DNA from 3 places in the Exiguobacterium sp. s50 genome. Region 2 is predicted to be linked to each of the others. Evidence: riboswitches for the same ligand, from Rfam matches in the RefSeq annotation. Region 2 holds a riboswitch; each other region holds the start of a gene.

Region 1 (7,130 bases), on a different contig from region 2:
CATCTTGTTCGCTACAGGCGTATTGAACATGCCGGCCATCGAGCCGTTACCGTTCATCTTGATCGCGTTGCTCGTCATTATTTTTCAAATGGACTCCATTGAACGGAAAGGCGTCTACTTTACCTTTTCAGAAAGTATCGTCTTAATTATTTTTCTATTCTTTGATTTTGAGACAGCGCTGTTCGTCAATCAGATTGGACTACTCGTCTTCCAGTTCGTCAACTTGAAACCGCGCGTCGCGCTTCGACGGTTCCGTTTTACGTATCCGTGGAATGCCATCACGTCATTTTTGGAAATCGCCATCCCGGCCAGCGTCTACTTGGCACTTGGTGGTGTGACCGGTCTCGGATTCTATTCCCAAGAATCGTTCCTCCCGCTTGCCGGTTTGATTATTGCCATCATTTTGAACACGGTCGTCCAAAAGTATCAAGTCGGCTGGTGGTTCCGCGTCGACATCCCGGTCCGCGACTTTTTAAGCATCGCGTTTTACACGTATATCGTCAGTCTCGTCTTCATTTTGGCGGCCTCGCTCTTCCGGGAGACAAACTTGCTCGTCGTCAGCAGTATCGCCGCCGCACTCACGTTCTTTATTAAGCGACTCATCATTCAAAAAGGTCGACAAGACGCCTTCAAATCGTTGATTGAACAATATGATGAAGCAAAAGAAGCCGTATCGCTATCGCAAAGCGAGGCACAAGCCATCGAAGTGTTCCTCAGTCAATGTGAGCGACTCAACGAGTACGATGAAGGGTACGTCGAGTTCAAACTGTTTGATCGCACACTTTACTTTGATTTGAAGACGCGCCAGCCGATCGATCGCCATGTCGTCTTTGAATTACTCGATGCAACCTATCCGAACGAAGCCTCGGTCGAGTACGAGATGCGCTTCGAATGGGACGCCCCGCTGTCGAACGAATTTAATGAAGACTATCATAGCTTCATCTCGGTCCGTTCCGAGGAAATCGAAGGAATCCGCACGTGGATTGTGATGACGGGCGAGCACGTCTATGGCTATCCGCCCATCATTCAACGCGAGATTGTCAAACTGCTCAAGTCGTTCAATCGGACGATCAGTCGTTGTCATGAACGCGACCGCCTCTATACCGAGAGCCGGACGGACAGCTTGACGCTGCTTGCCAATGCACGGGCTTTTTATGAATACGGGATTCAACAGATCTCGGACGGCTCGATGTATCCGATTTCCGTCGCGATGCTCGATATCGACTTCTTCAAAAAAATCAACGACACGCACGGTCACCAAGTCGGAGACAGTGTGCTCCAAGAATTCGGTCGCCGCATTCGTCAAGTGCTCCGCACCGAAGACTTTGCCGCCCGTTACGGCGGTGAAGAGTTCATCTTGCTCTTAAACCGTTGTGATGTTGAGGCCGCCGTCGAGATTGCCGAGCGCATCCGTCAACAAATCGAGAACAAACCGTTCCACGTCGACGGAATCGATATACCCGTCACCGCTTCAATCGGTGTCGATACGATTCAGTCGTTCGGCGACAAACGTCTTGACGATACGATTCGTAACGCCGACCGCGCGCTCTACGTCGGCGGGAAATACGCCGGTCGCAACCGCGTCGCCCATTATAATTTCTTAACGACCTGACTCGCCCCCACGTTCATCGCGTGGGGGTTTGCTATTGACAAGCAGATTTGAAACAGGTACGTTAGGGAACGTGTCTTATAACTAAATATCACAACTTTTTTATCAAGAGAGACTGAGGGACTGGCCCGATGACGTCTCGGCAGCGGGTAACCTGTGCCAAATCCAGCGAGCGGTCTGCTCGAAAGATGAAAAAAGTGTTTCTTGTCGAGAGAGCCTTTTTTCAGAAGGCTCTCTTTTTATTTTTATGAATGAGGTGAATCGATTGGAACAACCAACAGCTAACAAATGGGCGCTCTTGCCCTTACTCGTCTTCCTCGTCTTCTTTATCGGGGCAGGCATCTACTATGACGACTTTTATAAATTCCCCGTCTTGATCGCGGCCTTGATTGCCGTCATCGTCGCGGCGATGATGACGAAAGGGAGCGTCACCCAGACGGTCGAACGCGTCGCCCAAGGTGCCGGGAACCCGAGCATCCTCATCATGGTGTTCATCTTCTTGCTCGCCGGTGCGTTTTCAAGCGTCGCCGAAGCAATCGGTGCGATTGACGCGACCGTCAATGCGGCATTGACGTTACTACCGCCCTCGCTCCTATTGAGCGGCCTATTCGTCATCGCAGCCTTCATCTCGATGGCGATGGGTACGTCGACCGGGACGATCGCCGCACTGGCGCCGATCGCTCTCGGCATCCATGAGGAGAGCGGCGTCAATATCGCTATCGCGGCGGCCGCCGTCGTCGGGGGTGCCATGTTCGGGGATAACTTGTCGTTTATTTCGGACACGACGATTGCAGCCGTCCGCACCCAGCGGACGAACATGCGCGACAAGTTCCGGACCAACTTTTGGATCGTCTTGCCGGCAGCCGTCATCACAACGATTTTACTCGCTGCCCTATCGAGCGGAGAATCGACCATCGAGCCGGCGGCGTTTGAATGGTATAAGTTGATTCCGTATCTAGCGGTTATCGTGCTCGCTTTGACGGGAATGAACGTCATCCTTGTCTTGCTCGGCGGCATCGCCCTGACCGGCATCATCGGTCTATTGGATGGCAGTCTAGCCGTCACCACGTACGTCACCGCCATGGCGGACGGCATGATGGGCATGGCCGAGATTTCACTCCTGACATTGCTCATGGGTGGGCTCGTCGGACTCATCTCGCACAACGGCGGACTCACGTACTTGCGTGACGCGCTCACGTCCCGAATTAAAAGACGGGCCGGCGCGGAGTGGAGCATCGCCGGGCTCGTCAGTGCGACAAACGTCGCGACGGCGAACAACACGATTTCGATTCTCGTGGCTGGTCCGCTCGCCGCGAACATCGCCGACGATTATGACATCGAACGTAAAAAGTCTGCGAGTGTACTCGATATCTTCTCGTGCGGGGTCCAAGGTCTGCTGCCTTACGGGGCACAGCTTCTCATTGCGGCCGAACTGACGAACACGGCATCACCGGCGCTCGTGCCGTATATGTTCTATCCGTTCTTGTTGTTCATTTGCGGAGGATTGGCCATCGCCTTTAACTTCCCGCGTTTCAAAAAACGCGCTTAACGAAAACGACCTTGTGAAGCTGTCGCTTCACAAGGTCGTTTGTCGTTTCGCTTCAAGTTCACGTTTCAGCTGCTCGTTACGTTTTCTGAAGGCACGCCGTTTGAGCAGTTCTTCGAGTCCGCGGCTGATTACCCACAGAACGAACAGCAACAGGACGAGCATCGATAATCGGAACGGGCTTTGGATAAACTCTTCCCACTGGTCACCGATGACAGAGAAAATCAAGACGACGAGCAACTTCCCAAACCCGGCCGCCATAATGAACGTCCGGAGCGGCATTTGGATGAGGGCGAGTAAATACGTAATCAAACTGACCGGAATGAACGGGAGCGAGTAGAGAAATCCGAGCGAGACCGGACTCATATGATTGATGCGTTCGAGCCAATAGACGCCTTGTTTATGCCTCTCGAGCCATCGCGTCATCGGCTTTCGAAAGACGTAGCGAACAGCTGCAAACACAAGAATCGTCCCGAGCAAGCTTCCGACCCACGACAATAACGTCCCGAGCCAAAAACCGTACGTTGCTGCGTTCGCCGAGATGATGAGGACGAGCGGGAGAAATGGAAAGATGGCTTCCAGGAAAGGTGCCCCGAGTCCTGCCCAAGGTCCGCCCGGAAGTCCTTGTAGCCATTCAATCAAGTTTAAAATATATTGTTGGAGTGATGTCAGCATGTCAGTTTCCACCTTCAACTTTCGTTATTCCCTTTTTACCCGATTTCGCTCAGGAAGACGCATCCCCCTGCCCACCGCCGTAAAAAAATAAAAAGTATTTGCGAAATTCCGCTGTGATATCTATCATATAATATGGACTTGTGGTTGCAGGCAAGTCCGTTCGTCGAACGACACAACCCAACGTTCGTTTTCCTGCAAAAAACTGAACACAGGGGAGTAACACACATGGAAACAAAACCAATGCGGGTCTTGCTGTACTATAAGTACGTCAATATCGAAGACCCAGAAACGCTCACACAAGAGCACCTCAAGTATTGCAAGGACCTCGGTATCAAAGGACGCATCTTGATTTCTTCCGAAGGAATCAACGGGACGTGCTCTGGGACTTGGGAACAGACCGAGCAGTACATGAACGACTTGAAAGCGAACCCGCTATTCAGCGACATCGAGTTCAAAATCGATGAAGTCGAAGAGCATGCGTTCTCGAAAATTTTTGTCCGTCATAAGAAAGAGCTTGTGACGTGGCGCTTTGATGGTGAGTTCGACGTGCCTAAACAGCACGGTGCATACCTCGAACCGGCAGAATGGAAAGAGATGATGAATCGCGACGATGTCGTCATCCTCGACGTTCGTAACAACTACGAGTACGATCTTGGTCACTTTAAAAACGCGATCAAAATCGATGTAGAGGCTTCTCGTTACATGCCAGATTGGCTCGAAGAGAACAAGGACCTCTACGAAGGGAAAACGTTACTCACGTACTGTACCGGAGGCGTCCGTTGCGAGAAATTTACCGCATATATGCGTGACCAAGGTCACGACAACATTTTCCACCTTAAAGGCGGCGTCGCCATGTACGGCAAAGACGAAGCCACGAAAGGCGAAGACTGGGAAGGTGAGCTTTACGTCTTTGACGAGCGCATCAACGTCCCGGTCAACACGGTCAACCCGTCCGTTGTTTCGGAGTGCATGCACTGCGGAACGAAGACGGTCCGCTACGTTAATTGTGCCAACCCGGTGTGTAATGCCCAACACTTCTGTTGTGAAGAGTGTGAACCGAAACAAATGCGTTCATGCTCGAAAGAGTGCCAGGAGCATCCACGTAACCGCTATATCATCGAGAATATCGCGGACAAACTTCAGGAGACTGAAGGCGTCGTCGGGTAACAAAAATCGACCAGAAAGCACTTCGAGCCTACGCTCGAGGTGCTTTTTTGACAGAAACTTTACGTCTAGCCGATGACAGAATCGGGTATAGTGTAGATACCATTGTCAGACAGGAAGTGAATCGATTGCTCTTTAACGAACCTTTACTCGCCGCCTTGCTCGCTTGGTTCATCGCACAAGCAGCCAAGCTCGTAACCGAACTCATTAAAACACGAGATTTTGAATTAGAAATCATGTTTGCCTCGGGTGGGATGCCAAGTTCCCACTCTTCGACCGTCGTCGCCTTAGCGACCGTCATCGGTCGAGTCGAAGGAATCGATTCCAGTATGTTCGCACTCGCCTTGATTTTCGCGACGATCGTCATGTACGATGCGACCGGCGTGCGTCAAGCGGTCGGATTCCAGGCCCGTTTGTTGAACGACTACTTCAAAGGAATCAAGCACGAGACGCCCATCTTAAATGAGCTGGTCGGTCATACCCCGTTCCAAGTCATCGTCGGGGCTTTACTCGGTCTCGTGGTCGGACTGTTTTTCCCAATTTAATGTGAATGATGCAGGCATGTCGTTCCCCCCTTCTAAAAACTCACCATCTTTTTGTGAACTTTCACAACAGAGACGGTATAGTGAGAGAGAGGAGGAATCGACATGCCTTTTTTGCAGAAATCTTATGAGTCGCTCGATACGCTCGCCGAAGCAATCGGACAAGCGATTCGGGCCCCCATCACGATTGAAAATCGACACCATCAGTTGCTGGCCTATAGCACCCACCCCGACTCGACCGACCCGGCACGAATCGCGACGATTATCGGCCGCCGTGTCCCGGAAGCAGTCATCGAAGACTTATGGGAAAGTGGCATCCTTCAAGAAGTGATCGACCGCGACGAACCGGTCGTTATCCCGGCCCGCATGGCCGTCGGTCTCGGTGAGCGGGCGGCCGTCGTCATCAAGCAACAAGGTGACGTGCTCGGTTACATTTGGAGCCTGGCCCGAACGACGCCGTTCTCAGAACAGGAACTCACCGTCCTACAAGAAGGGGCGAACATCGCCAAAAAATTGCTGATGACCATCGCGATGCACGAACGGCGCATCGACGCCGAATTGGAACGTTTCTTTTTAGAAGTGCTGGCCACTCCCGTCTTATCGCCATCCCACCGCAATCGCTTGAATGAGCTCGCACCGATTGCCGTCGCCAGCCGCCTCACCGTGATTGAATGTGCCCAGCCGGTCACCCCGCAACTGGCGGAACGACTGTTTTATGTATTGGCGACCCAGCAAGCGATTGAAGTCGTCCTGCACGCGATCGATGGCCAGCAGTTACTCGTCTGGCATTATATGAAATCGGACTTGGCCGAGGAAGAAACGGCGCTCTTGCAGTGGGCCGACCGCTTTGAAACGCAGCTCCGAGACAAGTTCATTGAAGCGGAGCCGCGCCTTGGCATCAGTCGACGCTTTTTTGAGAGCGACATGCTCTATGCGGCGATGGAAGAAGCACGACGCGTCACGTCGCTTCGCCGAAAGTTCCCGTATGAGCTTGCGACATCGCGCACGTTCGAACAGATCGGAATTTATCAGCTCGTACCCGATTTGGCCCGACGCATCGGGCTTCGTCTCGAGACGCATCCGACCATCGAGCGCCTACAGGCGTATGACGTCACGCATCATACCGAGCTCGTCACGACGCTCGAATGGTATTTCTATTTTGATGGGAACGTCAAGCGTGTCGCCGCTCATCTTCACATCCATCCGAATACCGTGCTCTACCGGATTCGGCGGATTGAAGAACTGACGAACATCACACAAGTCTCGCTCCCTGAACGGGCCGCCGTTTATCTTGCCATTAAGGCCGGTCAATACCGCCAAGACGATTGACGCCTACTTTGTGTTTTTTCACAAAGTGGGCGTTATCACTTTTAGAATCCATGCTAAAGACGGCGTTTTCGGATGGGTCTATACTAGAGGTGTGAACAAATTGTGTCAGTAGAGAAAGGGGAACTTTACATGAAAATCGGGGTATTGAAAGAGATTAAAAACAACGAAAACCGCGTCGCCTTGACGCCGATGGGTGCAGCTGTATTAACTGAACTTGGACACGAGGTCCTCGTCGAGACGGAAGCGGGCGTCGGTAGCGGCTTCA
Region 2 (7,130 bases):
CTTGGCGGTTATGGTCAAGCACTTGCCGCGGACGGAACAGAAGAAGGCACTATTTTACGGCTTGCTTGGAGCGTTCGTTTTCCGCTTCATCGCATTGTTCCTAATCTCATTCTTGATCAACGTCTGGCAAGTCCAGGCGCTCGGTGCGCTTTACTTGATCGGAATGAGTGCACGACATCTGTATATGACCTATAAGGCCCGCAAGCTAGAGCCGAAACAAGATCTCGCTGCTGAGGCGAAAGAAGAGACGGCTGTCACAGAGAAGCCGGTCACGAAGAAAGAATTCTGGTGGACGGTTGCTAAAGTCGAGTTTGCCGACATCGCCTTCGCGGTCGATTCGATTCTCGCAGCGGTCGCGCTCGCGGTCAGCTTGCCGCCACTCGGTCTCGGTGAAATCGGTGGGATCGACTCTGGTCAGTTCTTCGTCGTCTTGACAGGTGGACTCATCGGGGTCATCTTGATGCGTTTCGCTGCTCGAATTTTCGTCAAACTGTTGCATCAACGCCCATCACTCGAAACAGCTGCTTTCATCATCGTCGGCTGGGTCGGTGTGAAGTTGACGGTGCTCGTGCTTGAACACCCTGGCTTCAAGAAATTGATTGCCGGCACACCGTTCGAATTCATGGGTCTTCCGGACGGATTCGTCCACTCGACGGCGTGGACCGTGTTCTTCTGGTCGGTCATGGTCGGTATCGCGGTATGGGGTTGGTTCTCTTCAAAACCGACAGCCGCTGCCAAACATTAAAAAAATGGTCTCTCACCTTTGGGCGAGAGACCATTTTTCATGCTGTCACGTCTTGCTTCTCGTAAATCGGCACCCAGCCTTCGGTCGTCACGAAAATCCGGACGGCGACGACTTTGCGGTCGTCTTGGAGCGTGAAGTAGTGGCGTGTGTTCACCGGCACCGAGATGAGGTCGCCTGGGTTGAGCTCGATGTTGAAATAGCCACGTTCGGCGTCATCGATGGCGAAGATGCCATGGCCGCTGACGATGAAGCGGACCTCGTCATCTGTGTGGTGATGTTCTTTTTGGAAGTTGACGAGCAGTTCGTCCAAGTTCGGCGTCGCATCCGACAACGAGATGACGTCTGCCGTCTCATAGCCACGTCGCTCCGACACGTCGCGAATCTCGTCACGGAACGTCGACAAAATCGCTTGTTTGTCCTCGTCCGTCAACTGATAGTTCTCTTGCAGGTTTTCCGGGAGCTTTGTGATGTCCCACTGTTCGTACAGAATCCCGCGAGACTCTAAAAAGGCACTCACTTCAGTTTGATCGACGTAACGCTCTTCGGTTTGTTGGAAATAGACAGTTGCCATGGTTGGTTCCTCCTTATGAATGGACGCCTAGGGCGCGTAGTTTTAATGTATAGCTGAACAAAAATTCGTAAGCCTCTAAATAGCGTTTGGCCGCGTCCGGGGTCTCGCCCCAGACGGTGATACCATGATTGCGGATGAGAACGGCACCGGCGCTTGCGTGGATGTGAGGGGCGAAGGCGGCCGCGAGCGTCGGGATGTCCGCATGGTTCTCGATGATTGGCACGCGAACGACCGCGTCCTCGTCCCAGTAGCCGAGCGCCTTGATGATCTCTTGGCCGGTGAAGACGACTTCGCCGGTGGCAGCATGGAGCTCGGAGATGACGTTATTGTCGACCGTATGGACATGGAGCGAACACGTCGCGTCCGTCCGATTGAACACTTCAACGTGGAGCAGCGTCTCGGCGGATGGTTTTCCTGTCTGTTCGCCGATCAAGCGTCCGGCCGCATCGACGTGAACAAAGTCTTCCGATGTTCGTTTTCGTTTATCGCGTCCGCTCGCCGTGACGAGAAATTCGAGCGGATCGTCGGAAACGCGAATCGCCAAATTCCCACTCGTTCCGGGGAACCAGTCGCGGGCGGCGAGTTCGTCTTTAATGTCGGCGAGTTCAAGCCAACGTGTCGCAAGGCTCATACGACCACCTCCTTCAAGTGATGGGTGATGTCGTCAAACGTCTCGAACGGTGCGTAACGGATGCCTGCCGCTTCGCAGAGCGTGATGAGTTGACCTCGGGCGTAGACGAAGTCGGCACGCTTCGCGACCTCGAAGTCGGTCACTGAGTCGCCGATGACGATCAAGCGGTCGGCGGGATTGACGATGCGACGAGCGAGCGTCGGCTTGCAACAGCCGCAATCGTTCGTACATTGTTCATCGCAAGCGTGTGGCCAAGCGACGGTTACCGTCTCAGCGGAGAAGTCGGCGACGTTGCAGTAGATATGCTCGGGGGCGACATGCCCGTCCAAGACCGGCTGCACGAAGAAGTCCATCCCGCCGCTGACGACGTCAAACTTCCAGCCATGGGCCCGAACTTCTTCTAAAAATGCCGGGAACCCTTGGCGGAGCGTGATGCGCTCCAACAAATAATCACGGTAGGCCGGGGCATCTGCGCTCGGCAACAGTTGAAACAGTTGACCGACACCGGAGCGAATCGAAATCCGTTGCTCGAGGACCGCATCTTTCAACTCGACCCAAGCCGGCGGGGCGAACGCCTTCATCAACGCGATAATATTGTCTTCCGCCGTGATCGTCCCGTCGAAGTCGCAGAGGATATGGACCGTCATCGTGACGCCCACGCCTTCAACGCGGTATCGAGCTCGTCCGTCTGTCCTTCGGTTTGGCCGAGAACGTGAGCGATCGCTTGTCGGAAAGCACGAGCCCCGGCGGCTGCGCCGTCCGGGTGTCCGTGAATGCCACCGCCGGCGTTGATGACGACATCCGTCCCGAAATCACGAATGATATCGGCGACGAGTCCTGGATGAATCCCGGCTGACGGGACCGGTAAAATCGGTTTCGACCAATGCGGTTCGGCGCTCTGGTCACGAATCGTGAACGCCTCGTCACGCGGTGTCGCGAGGGAGCCGTACGGAGACGGGAAGAGCGTTAAATCGGCCCCGGCGAGGCGTGGGAGTTTACCGAGTAAGAGCGAATGACTGATTGATCCGGTCAAGGCGCCGGCAAAGGCCGGATGTGCCAAGATGGGGACGTGGATATCCGGATCGTTCGCGAGTTCGCGCAGTGCGTCGAGACCGTACGTATAGACGTTGAACAGGAGCGCTGTCGCACCTGCCTCGATAAGACGGAGCGCCTGGTCACGTAGACCGAACACGGGGCCGCTCAGCGTGATGGCATAGAGGACACGTTTCCCGGTCGCCTCGAAGTGGGCTTGAATGACGTCCGCTCCGATCCGGGCCCGTTCGAGCGATGGGGTGAGCGGGTTGTCGTATAAAATCTCGTCGTCTTTGACGATATCGATGCCTCCGGCGAACTGATCGCGGAGTTGCTGCTCGAGAAACGCGAGGTCACGGCCGATGACACCTTTGAAGATGCTCATGACGAGCGGGCGATCATGAACACCGAGTAACTCGCGAATTCCAGTGACCCCGAACTTGGCGCCTTTGAAATGAGGGGCGAGCGTCTCGGGCAACGTCAAATCGATTAACCGAATCGAATCGTCGAGGGACAGTTTCCCGAACGTCGTCGTCAAGATGGATGAAAAGTCAGGGCTGACATTATGTAACGGGTAGCGGATTGTGAAGCGGCTCGTCGTATCCGTATGTGTGGTCGACACGACCTCACCGCGATACGCCTGTAACTGCTCTTGCTCTAAGTGAGGCAGCTCCGTCCAAGTACCGACCGTCAGCTCGAGGGCGATTTTGTCGGCGACGGTCGCGACCGCGTCCGTTCGTTTGATTTCATATGTGGCAGTGATACTCATATGGTTCCTCCTTCCAGGCAAACAAAAAATGACCCCATGCCGAGGCAAGAGGTCATCATAAAAAATGAACTCTTATCTCTCAGCTTTCGCTGCAAGAATTAGCACCGTGCCATCTCTGGTCGGTTGCTGCGACATCATCGGGCTCGTCCCTCCGTCTGCTCTTGATAAGAATGTGATTTGAAGTTGTGAAATTTAATTGAATTTTTGCACAGAATCATCACGTCGTCAATTCCTTTTTTTCAAAAAAAAATATTTTGGGAAGTTGTTTCCATATATGCACAAAAAAAGACGGAGTTGCGTCGAGAAAATGACGTTGACAATCGTGACGTCGAGTCCGTAATATTCATCACATAAGTTCACCGAATCGAATAACACACTCTTATCGCGAGTTGGCAGAGGGAATTGGCCCGATGACGCCGCAGCAACCGACCACTAGGCACGGTGCTACATCCACCAGACGAATGTCTGACAGATGAGAGGAACAACCATTTTGGCTGTGCCTCTTTCTCGCGGAGAAAGGGGCTTTTTTTGTGGGCAACGTACAGGAAGGGGAAAACATCATGTCATATCAACCATTTACAGAACAGACCGTCGTCGAGCACGTCCGTCAATTAGGATACTTGCAAGAAGGAATCGCCGAGTGCGAGGAGATCGGGGACGGCAACTTGAATCTCGTCTTTCGGATTCGCCAAGGCGAACAGCGCCTGATCGTCAAACAGGCGCTCCCATACGCCAAAGTCGTCGGTGAGAGCTGGCCGCTCACGCTCGAGCGGGCATGGATTGAACAGTTGGCACTCCGTGAGTTTGCGACTGTCGCGTCTCGGTTCGTCCCGGCTGTCCTTGGCAGCGACCGGACGCTCGCTTACACGATTATAGAAGATCTATCTGATTATGAGATTGTCCGCACCGGCTATTTGAATGGGGAGAGCTACCCGGAACTCGCCCGTCATGTCGGTGAATTTTTGGGCGAGACGCTGTTTGCGACGTCGGATTACGCAGCTGGACCGATCGCGAAGAAGCGGATTGAACGTAACTATTACAACCCGGAACTGTGTGACATCACCGAGAAGCTCATCTTCACCGATCCGTTCAAAGACGCGGAGTCGAACAACATCGAGACGGCGCTGCGAGCAGATGTCGAACGCCTTTGGCAAGACCAGGCGCTCAAGGTCGAGGTGACGAAATTGAAAGTCGGGTTTGTCACAAAACATGAGGCACTCCTGCATGGAGACTTACATACGGGTAGCATCTTCGCGACTCAACAAGAGACGAAAATCATCGATCCAGAGTTCGCATTTTACGGACCGTTCGGCTTCGACCTCGGCCAAATCATCGCCCATTTGACGCTGTCGACGTTCCATGACCCGCTCAAACGCTTCGAGCGTTTCACGGACGTCTTGACGGTGTGGGAGACGTTCGAGAAGACGTTTCGGGCCAATTTTGAGCGCGCCGTCGAGCCATTCAATACGGATGGTTTCGTCGACGAGTTGTTGCGGACGGTCTTCAGCGACACGATCGGCTACGCCGGTTGCGAACTCATTCGCCGTGCCGTCGGACTGGCCGGTGTCGCCGATCTCGAGACATTGCCGGAAGCGACGCGGCTCGAACGAAAACGTGACGCGCTCGCCCTCGGGACGGCGCTCATTAAAGAACGCCACAGCGTCGAATCGATTGACGACTTGGTGACACTCCTGTCGGGGGTGCGCGTATGACGGTCCAAAACATCCGCTTCCATCCGCCGACGGACGAACTCATCGTATTGGACCAGACGTTGTTGCCGCATGAAGAGCGTTACGTGACAATCGAGACGCTTGAACAGGCCGAACATGCCATCGAGACGCTCCAAGTCCGCGGCGCACCGGCCATCGCTTACTTCGGGGCGTTCGTCCTCGCCAAAGAAGCGGGACGGTTAGTCGATGACCCGGACTTCACGCGTCGGCTCGACCTCGTCGGACGCCGCTTGATTGCGACCCGGCCGACAGCGGTCAATCTGCAAAACGTGATTGAATCGCTCCTTGATTTAAATGTCGGGGATGATTTTGAGGCGATTGCCGAGGAAATCAAACGCCGCGCCATCGCTTTGTACGACCGGGACGTCGATACGTACCGGGCCATCGGCGAGCATGCACTGACGGTGTTGCCGGCCGGGGGGAACGTGTTAACGATTTGCAACGCCGGTGCCATCGCGACATCGCGTTACGGTACGGCGCTCGCACCGTTTTACGTCGGAAAAGAACGAGGTGTATCCTTCAACGTCTTCGCCTGTGAGACGCGACCGCTCCTGCAAGGGGCACGCCTCACCGTTTGGGAGCTCGATCGGGCCGATATCGACGTCACGCTCATCACGGACAATATGGTGGCTTGGACGATTCAGTCAAAACGAGTCGACGCCATCATTGTCGGAGCCGACCGTATCACACGGACGGGTCACGTCGCCAATAAAATCGGGACGTTGCAGCTCGCCGTCCTCGCCAAACATTACGGCATTCCGTTCTATGTCGCGGCGCCGCATTCGACGTTCGATTTGACGGCGGATGACACGATTGAAATCGAGGAGCGGAACTCGTCAGAAGTGACACATATCGGCGGTCAACCGACGGCGCCTGTCGGTATCACCGTCTTCAATCCGGCGTTCGACGTCACGACGCCCGACCTCATCACCGGACTCATCACCGAGGCGGGGGTGTTCGGACCGACAGAAGCCGCCATCACACATCATGTAGGGGGAACGATTCATGTCTAAAAAACTATTGATTTTGTTATTCACATTCGTCTTGGCGCTCGTCGGTTGCACGAACGAGCAAGCGGCCCCATCGAAGCCGGTCGAGAAGACGGCAGAGACCAAGCCCGTCTCGGTCTCGAACGGGACGTTGCCGAAAGAGATCGACGTCGCCTTGATTATGCAAATGTCGATTGGGACGTTCTCGTCGCAGTATATCAACGGGGTGACGGAACAAGTCGAATCGTTCGGCGGCAACGTGAAAGTGTACAACGCCGACAACGATTTGTCGAAGATGGCGAGCTACGTCGACACGGCGACGACGCAAGGCGTCGATGTCATCTTGATTGACCATGGCCGCGCCGATGCGTTGAAAGAACCGGTCCAACGCGCACTCGACAAAGGCATCAAAGTCGTCGCGTTCGACAACGATTTGACGAACGACGGGGTGACGGTCATCGACCAGGACGACTATTCGCTCGCCTGGCGTTCGCTCAAGGCACTCGCTGAAGATTTGGACGGCGAAGGCAACATCGTCACGATTTGGGTCGGTGGCTTCACACCGATGGAACGACGCCACACGATTTATGATGCGTTCTTGAAACGCTACCCGGGCATTACGGAAGTCGCCAAGTTCGGTTCGGCGACGAACAATACGGCGCT
Region 3 (7,130 bases), on a different contig from region 2:
GATGAGGTGCTCGCATATGTCGAATCACTCGATCAAAAACGGGCCGGCGTCCTCCGTTACGGCTTTATCAATCAAATCAATCATCCCCCGTTCATCGTGGCGATTGAAAAACGAGAATAAAAACAGGCGACTCATGCGAGTCGCCTGTCTTCATTCTCGAATCAATTCATAAAACGTGATGAGCGTCTCCGCGAACTTCGTATTCAGTCGTTCATAGCCGAAGTGCGGGAACCCTTCAAGCCGGCGGATATACACTTGGTCGCCGCCGATTTTCCGGCAGACGTTGAGTGTCAATTTCACATCGGCGAAGCGATCGTCCGGTGCGTAGAAACAAGCGAGCGGCAGACGCGGCAGATGTTTCTTCTCTTCTTGATGCTCGACGATTTCCTCTTCGATTTCACGGTATTGACCGTACGTGATCTCCCCGAAGCGCGACGACTCTTCCCCGCCACCCATGAACGTCATCATGCCGAGCGGAAGGTCAGGACGGAAACGGTCGACCGCACTGGCCACGACTTGTTTCAGTCCGCCGATTTGGCGGGACGGATGCCAGTCGAACAGCGGTGAGATGTACGTCAGACTGCCGAGCGGCACGTCATATTCCTGGAGCAAGCGGTTCGTCAACAACGCCCCGAGACTGAACGCGATGACGTGAATCGGCAGCTTGTACTGACTCGCCTCACGTAACGTGTTCTTGATTAACAATTTATGGTCTTCCGCCGTCAAACCGACCGTCTGGCCGGTCACGACGAGGACTTCATACTCGTCCCGCAACCGTCCTAAAAACGCCTCACTCAAACGCGACGTGAACTGGAGCGGATACACGATCACGATGACCCCTTTTCGTGATTCTTCTTCATAAGCCATGCTGTCACCTCATTTTGTTATCACATATCTTTATACTAACAAAAAACATCAGCCGAGACTGATGTTTGGTTGAAAATCCGTCTAGGGTCTTAGCGCGGGTCGTACCGTAAATGAATCAGTTCCATCGGTTGATCGTATACTTCTTCTTGTATTCGATTCAGTTCGATGAACGCCTCATGACTCAAAAAAGCGATGGCTTGCTCGTTCGAGCTTTCGACGTACAGCTCGATCGGTTGGACTTTCCGTTTCCGTAGATGCGACAACAGTGCCGTCCCTAGGCCTTGGCGGTGATGAGCCGGATGAAGATAGAGACGGAGTACTTCCCATGTGTCCCCGCGGTCGATGGCGTGATAGAAGCCGATGACGTCGCCTTCGGCCTCACCGACAATGAACAACTGCTCTTTCGCTTCCTCGCTTGAACTGATGGCGCGGACGATCTCTTCTTGTTGATAGGCGCGTTCCATTACTTTCGAACGAACCTCGTCTCGTTCACTGACCGTCGCGAGCGCAATGTCGCGGATGGTGGCGGCATCTTCTGGCACGGCTTCTCGAATCTTCATAACGGCATCCCCCTTTTGGCCAATCTAGTAGTAACATTCCCCATCGGCAAAAAAATATCCTGCCCGTTCATTACTTTTTGATGTCGAAATGAAGGAAAACGTTATTTTCCATCTTGTGTCGGGTATAAGAGTATCAATGCCAACTTACAAAAAGGAGTGTTACCATGGAACCGAAACTACAACACGATCCACAAGTCGAGCAAGCCAATCATCCGAACCGTCAGTTTGAACAAACGAACACAGGAGGTCCAAAAATCACAGTCGTAACTGGGATGCTCCTCGGCGCCCTCGTCGGCGGCCTACTCGCCTTACTTAGTACGTCAAACCGTGAGAACACAAAACAATCGTTCTCGAGCGCGAAGTCATCGGTCGGCGGTCTCGTCGATACGGTCAAGCAAGACCCGGCCGGAACGGCGTCACAAGTCATCGGTCAAGTGAAAGCAGCGAGCGAGGTCATTCAAGACGTCGCGACCGACGTGCAAAACGTCTATGAAAAAGTCGCCGGTGAAGTCGACACGGTCAAACAAGACGTGAACAAAGTCGTCGGGACGGCGCAAGAAGCGAAATCGGATTTACAATCGATCGGCGAGAAAGTCGTCGAAGCGAAAGATACGGCACTTGGCAAAGAGAACTCAACAACTGAAGACAAGCCGCAAGCCTAAAAAAAACGACCTTTCGAGTGAAAGGTCGTTTTTCTATGCTTATGCGAAACGTTTCGCGCCTTCTTCGAGCACTGCCGCTTTGTCCGTTTGCTCCCATGGGAGTTCAACGTCTGTACGACCGAAGTGGCCGTAAGCTGCTGTCTGCTTGTAGATTGGGCGACGAAGGTCGAGCATCTTGATGATGCCGGCCGGACGGAGGTCGAAGTTCTCACGAATGAGTTCGACGAGCTCAGTCTCGCTCAATTTGCCTGTGCCGAACGTATCAACCGCGATCGATACCGGGTGAGCAACACCGATTGCGTAAGCAAGTTGAACTTCTGCTTTGTCAGCAAGTCCCGCTGCAACGAGGTTTTTCGCCACGTAACGAGCTGCATACGCTGCTGAACGGTCAACTTTGGTAGGATCTTTACCTGAGAACGCGCCGCCGCCGTGACGAGCGTATCCACCGTACGTATCGACGATGATTTTGCGTCCTGTGAGGCCTGCATCCCCTTGTGGTCCACCGATTACGAAGCGGCCAGTCGGGTTGATGAAGTATTTCGTGTCCGCGTCGATGAGTTCAGCCGGGATGACTGCATCGATGACGTGCTCTTTCAAATCAGCTTGGATTTGCTCGAGCGTGATGTCTTCCGCGTGTTGTGTCGAGATGACGATTGTGTCGATGCGAACTGGGTTGTTCGCTTCGTCGTATTCGACTGTCACTTGTGTCTTACCGTCTGGGCGAAGGTAAGCGAGCGTGCCGTTCTTACGAACTTCTGCCAAACGACGTGACAATTTGTGAGCGAGTGAAATCGGGAGCGGCATGAGTTCCGGCGTCTCTTTTGTTGCGTAACCGAACATGAGACCTTGGTCACCAGCACCGATCGCATCGATTTCTTCTTCAGTCATTTGTCCTTCACGAGCTTCGAGCGCTTGGTCAACACCTTGCGCGATGTCTACCGATTGCTCATCGATCGATGTGAGGACAGCACAAGTCTCTGCATCGAAACCATATTTCGCACGTGTGTAGCCGATCTCACGAACAGTTTCACGAACAACTTTCGGGATATCCACGTAAGTTGATGTTGTGATTTCACCTGCTACGAGCACGAGACCTGTTGTGACAGACGTCTCAGCCGCAACGCGGGCGTTTGGATCTTCAGCTAAAATTGCATCCAAAATCGCATCTGAGATTTGGTCACAAATTTTATCCGGATGTCCTTCCGTGACGGACTCCGAAGTGAAAAGTCGACGGTTCAAGTTTGCCATTTCGAAAAACCTCCTATAATAAAGGGTGATGTGTGGACGGTACTCGTTCCCCTTACGCGTTGCTTTGGGACGGTAATGAAAAAAACCTCTCGCCATGTTCAAATGGGAAAGGTTGAATCGTTCTTCCTTACCCTCTTATCGTTCGAAGCTTACGCTTCGCTTCAGGATAGCACCTTTTCCGAATAACAATGAAAACTCGGACGGTTGCTGGGCTTCGTAGGGCCTTGTTCCCTCCACCGCTCAGAATAAGAGTATCCGTTACGAAGACCATCATATAAATGACACCCCGTTCTGTCAAGCGTATCGACCGAATTCGTCAAACTTTTCACAAACGGTCAAATAGTTATGTTTGTGAAATATCAAACATTTTTTTGTCCGTTTTGGTTTTTGTACTATGACCTGGTACAGAATATGTTAGAATGACAATGTAAGAAAGCGCTTACTTTAAAGGGTAAAAAATGCTTGTTTTTGATTAGTATGTCACATATAATAAAAACGTCATACTGATTAAACGCGGAAGTATGCGGATTTCATCCACATCTATTTAGGGGAAAGGTGGGATTCAGGATGGCGACAACGCTCCTGAAAATCGAAGAATTAATTAAAGGTGCCGACATGATGCGGAACTTGACGGTTCCAGAACTGGTGGAAGAAGCCATTCGCAACGGTGAGGGCGTACTGACGAAAGACGGGGCTTTATCGGTCAGTACCGGGAAATTCACAGGACGGTCACCGAAAGACAAATTCGTCGTGCAAGATGAAGTCAGCAATCATTTAGTAGACTGGGGTCCAGTCAACCAACCGATCGCGGAAGAGAAGTTCACCGCGCTACTCGACAAAGTGTTGACGCACCTCGAAACGAAAGACAAGCTCTATTATCTCGAGGCTTCTGCGGGGGCAGACGAGCACTATACGCTCCCGGTCCGTGCCATCACGGAATACGCGTGGCACAATTTGTTCGCCAAACAGTTGTTCTTGCGTGAATGGCCGACGAAAGGTGCCTTCGAGCCCTTCACGGTCATCTATGCACCGAGTTATAAGGCCGATCCAGTCATCGACGGGACGAACTCCGAAACGTTCATTCTCGTCTCATTCGCCAAGCGGACCATTCTGATCGGGGGAACAGAATACGGCGGTGAGATTAAAAAATCGATTTTCTCGGTCATGAACTTCTTGTTGCCGGAACAACATGTGTTATCGATGCACTGCTCGGCGAACGTATCGGACGCCGGCGAGACGGCCCTTTTCTTCGGTCTATCGGGAACTGGGAAGACGACACTGTCGGCCGACCCGGAACGCCATTTGATTGGGGATGACGAGCACGGTTGGTCACCCGACGGCGTCTTCAATATCGAGGGCGGTTGCTACGCGAAGACGATCAATTTGTCGCGCGAGAACGAGCCGGAAATCTACGATGCCATCCGTTTCGGCTCATTGATTGAGAACGTCGTCTTAGACGAGAACCGGGCACCGGATTATAAGAATATCTCGCTCACCGAGAACACACGGGCCGCCTATCCGATTCAATTCATCGATAACGCGATGCTTCCGTCACGGGCCGGTCATCCGAACACGATCGTCTTCTTGACGGCCGATGCATACGGGGTATTGCCTCCAATCAGCAAATTGACGAAAGAGCAGGCGATGTACCACTTCTTGTCAGGGTATACGTCAAAACTCGCCGGCACGGAGCGCGGCGTCACTGAACCACAGGCGACGTTCTCGACCTGCTTCGGGTCACCGTTCCTGCCGCTCGCACCGGAACGCTATGCGGACATGCTCGGTACGCTGATTGAGAAGCACGACGTCGACGTCTATCTCGTCAACACGGGTTGGACCGGCGGCGCGTACGGAGAAGGATCACGGATGAAGCTCGCCTATACACGGGCGATGGTGAACGCGGCGGTCAACGGCAAATTGCGTGACGTCGAGACGACGCGCCACGACATTTTCAATGTCGAGATTCCACGCCACATTGACGGCGTGCCAGGCGACGTGCTCAATCCGCGGGACACATGGAAAGACGGAGCACGCTACGATGCCGAGGCAACGGCGCTCGCCCGGAAGTTCCAGGACAATTTCAAACGATTCACGAAAGCGAGTGAGGCGGTCGTTGCGGCCGGACCAATCATCGTATAACGAAAAATGAGACGATTGCCGATTCGGCAGTCGTCTCATTTTTTTGAGTTGGCGAGCATCCATTCCATCGCCGCATCGGTCGTCTTCCATTTTTCCCAGAACGGGAGTTGATGGGCGAACGGGACGACCCAAAGTTCGGCCCGCTCCCCCATCCGTTCCGCTACCGCCGTCGCATGGCGCAGGCGGACTTGTTCATCATCGGTGCCGTGAATCAACAACGTCGGTGCATCCCATTCCTTGTAGAGCGGCGAGCGCTCGACATAAGCGGCACGGGCCGCTTCCGGGTCGCCACCGGTCATACGGCGCAACATCTTCCGCATCGAACGCTGTTCTTCATATGTCCACTCGAGATTGGTCACACCCGCCCATGACGTGACGGACGTGAGCGGTCGTTCCGCGGCGAGCGACAACGCCATCATGCCCCCGCGCGAGAAACCAAGGGCATGAATAAACGTATCCGTTCGACGGACACGATCGTAGAGAGACAGGACGTCCTCTAGATCGGCGCCGCCGAAGTCCTCTTTCCCGCTCCCGCCATGGTTACCCCGGTAAACGGGCGCCACGACGTGAAAACCTTTGGCAGCGAACTGCATCAACCGGGGCAAACGCACATCCCCGATGCGTCCTGTTCCGCCGCGCAGATAGAACAGGACGTGCCCGTTCGGCCGTTTCGGTGTGATCGTATAGGCGACGACGTCCTCACCGTCACGCGTCGCATACCAGCCACGATGGACCGGATAACCGGCGTACGGCGGCAGGACCTCGACCTTGTCAAACCAATTGTTTTTCATAGAGCACCTTCATCGTTTCCGGGAGCACCCGGTCTTTCATCATGAAGCTGTACCGATTGTTCCGGAGCAGATTCGTCGGCAATTCCTTCATAAGGACGGCCCCATCGGTCTCGTCGACCGCCGGATGATCGTCGAAACGTTCGATTTCGGCGAAATAAATATTTTTAATGACCGTGTCGCCACGCCCAAGCACGCGATATTGGCCGAGATAATGGAGCGTCTTCACGACACCGCCCGTCTCTTCATACACTTCCCGAATCGCGGCGTCATCCTCGTGTTCGCCGGGTTCGACTTTCCCACCCGGAAACTCGAGCCCGCGCTGCTTGTGCTTCGTCAGCACCCATTGATTTTCAAAGCGAGCGACGACCCAGACGTGGAGCGGTGTATCCGAAAATGGATAGTGCGCAAAGCTCAACTCGACTTTATTGTGATAGTAGTCCGTGAATGTCAACATAGTCCATCCCTTTCTTTCCCCTGTCTACTCTCACTTTACCTTGTCTTCCACTAGTTTCAAACAAAAAAATAGGCCCGCCGGAGCGGACCTACTCAAAATTATTGGTTCAAGCGCTTTTCAAGCTCAGCTTTTTGCTCTTCGTAACCTGGTTTTCCAAGCAACGCGAACATGTTCGCTTTATACGCTTCAACGCCTGGTTGGTTGAACGGATTCACTCCGAGGATGTATCCGCTCATCGCGCATGCCTTCTCGAAGAAGTAGAACAAGTAACCGAGGTGGTACGGCGTCATCTCTGGCAATTCGACGACGAGGTTCGGGACTTCTCCGTCCGTGTGGGCGAGGAGTGTTCCTTCAGCTGCCTTGTCGTTGACGAATTGAATCGTCTCACCAGCGAGGAAGTTCAAGCCAT

Evidence for each region. A riboswitch is a leader RNA that binds a small molecule or an ion and turns the genes downstream of it on or off. The one in region 2 is predicted to bind S-adenosylmethionine.
Region 1: linked by a shared signal. The riboswitch ahead of KNP68_RS08470 (Na+/H+ antiporter NhaC family protein) and the one ahead of mtnK (S-methyl-5-thioribose kinase) in region 2 are both predicted to bind S-adenosylmethionine.
Region 3: linked by a shared signal. The riboswitch ahead of metK (methionine adenosyltransferase) and the one ahead of mtnK (S-methyl-5-thioribose kinase) in region 2 are both predicted to bind S-adenosylmethionine.

Annotation. Positions count from the first base shown of each region.
Region 1 is NZ_JACSLP010000005.1:43,475-50,604, forward strand. It holds gene KNP68_RS08465 (GGDEF domain-containing protein) at 1-1,612, shown strand, start outside; SAM riboswitch class I at 1,709-1,804, shown strand; gene KNP68_RS08470 (Na+/H+ antiporter NhaC family protein) at 1,857-3,158, shown strand; gene KNP68_RS08475 (TVP38/TMEM64 family protein) at 3,186-3,830, opposite strand; gene trhO (oxygen-dependent tRNA uridine(34) hydroxylase TrhO) at 4,056-4,997, shown strand; gene KNP68_RS08485 (divergent PAP2 family protein) at 5,114-5,539, shown strand; gene KNP68_RS08490 (PucR family transcriptional regulator) at 5,642-6,865, shown strand; gene ald (alanine dehydrogenase) at 6,995-7,130, shown strand, end outside.
Region 2 is NZ_JACSLP010000002.1:154,649-161,778, forward strand. It holds gene KNP68_RS03160 (TerC family protein) at 1-745, shown strand, start outside; gene KNP68_RS03165 (1,2-dihydroxy-3-keto-5-methylthiopentene dioxygenase) at 783-1,316, opposite strand; gene KNP68_RS03170 (methylthioribulose 1-phosphate dehydratase) at 1,330-1,947, opposite strand; gene KNP68_RS03175 (2-hydroxy-3-keto-5-methylthiopentenyl-1-phosphate phosphatase) at 1,944-2,594, opposite strand; gene KNP68_RS03180 (2,3-diketo-5-methylthiopentyl-1-phosphate enolase) at 2,591-3,748, opposite strand; SAM riboswitch class I at 3,818-3,919, opposite strand; SAM riboswitch class I at 4,125-4,227, shown strand; gene mtnK (S-methyl-5-thioribose kinase) at 4,309-5,460, shown strand; gene mtnA (S-methyl-5-thioribose-1-phosphate isomerase) at 5,457-6,491, shown strand; gene KNP68_RS03195 (sugar ABC transporter substrate-binding protein) at 6,484-7,130, shown strand, end outside.
Region 3 is NZ_JACSLP010000001.1:410,068-417,197, forward strand. It holds gene mnmM (tRNA 5-(aminomethyl)-2-thiouridylate-methyltransferase MnmM) at 1-120, shown strand, start outside; gene KNP68_RS02120 (alpha/beta fold hydrolase) at 151-867, opposite strand; gene KNP68_RS02125 (GNAT family N-acetyltransferase) at 957-1,427, opposite strand; gene KNP68_RS02130 (hypothetical protein) at 1,592-2,089, shown strand; gene metK (methionine adenosyltransferase) at 2,129-3,337, opposite strand; SAM riboswitch class I at 3,470-3,589, opposite strand; gene pckA (phosphoenolpyruvate carboxykinase (ATP)) at 3,905-5,476, shown strand; gene KNP68_RS02145 (alpha/beta hydrolase family protein) at 5,512-6,267, opposite strand; gene ytkD (RNA deprotection pyrophosphohydrolase) at 6,248-6,721, opposite strand; gene KNP68_RS02155 (glucose-6-phosphate isomerase) at 6,820-7,130, opposite strand, start outside.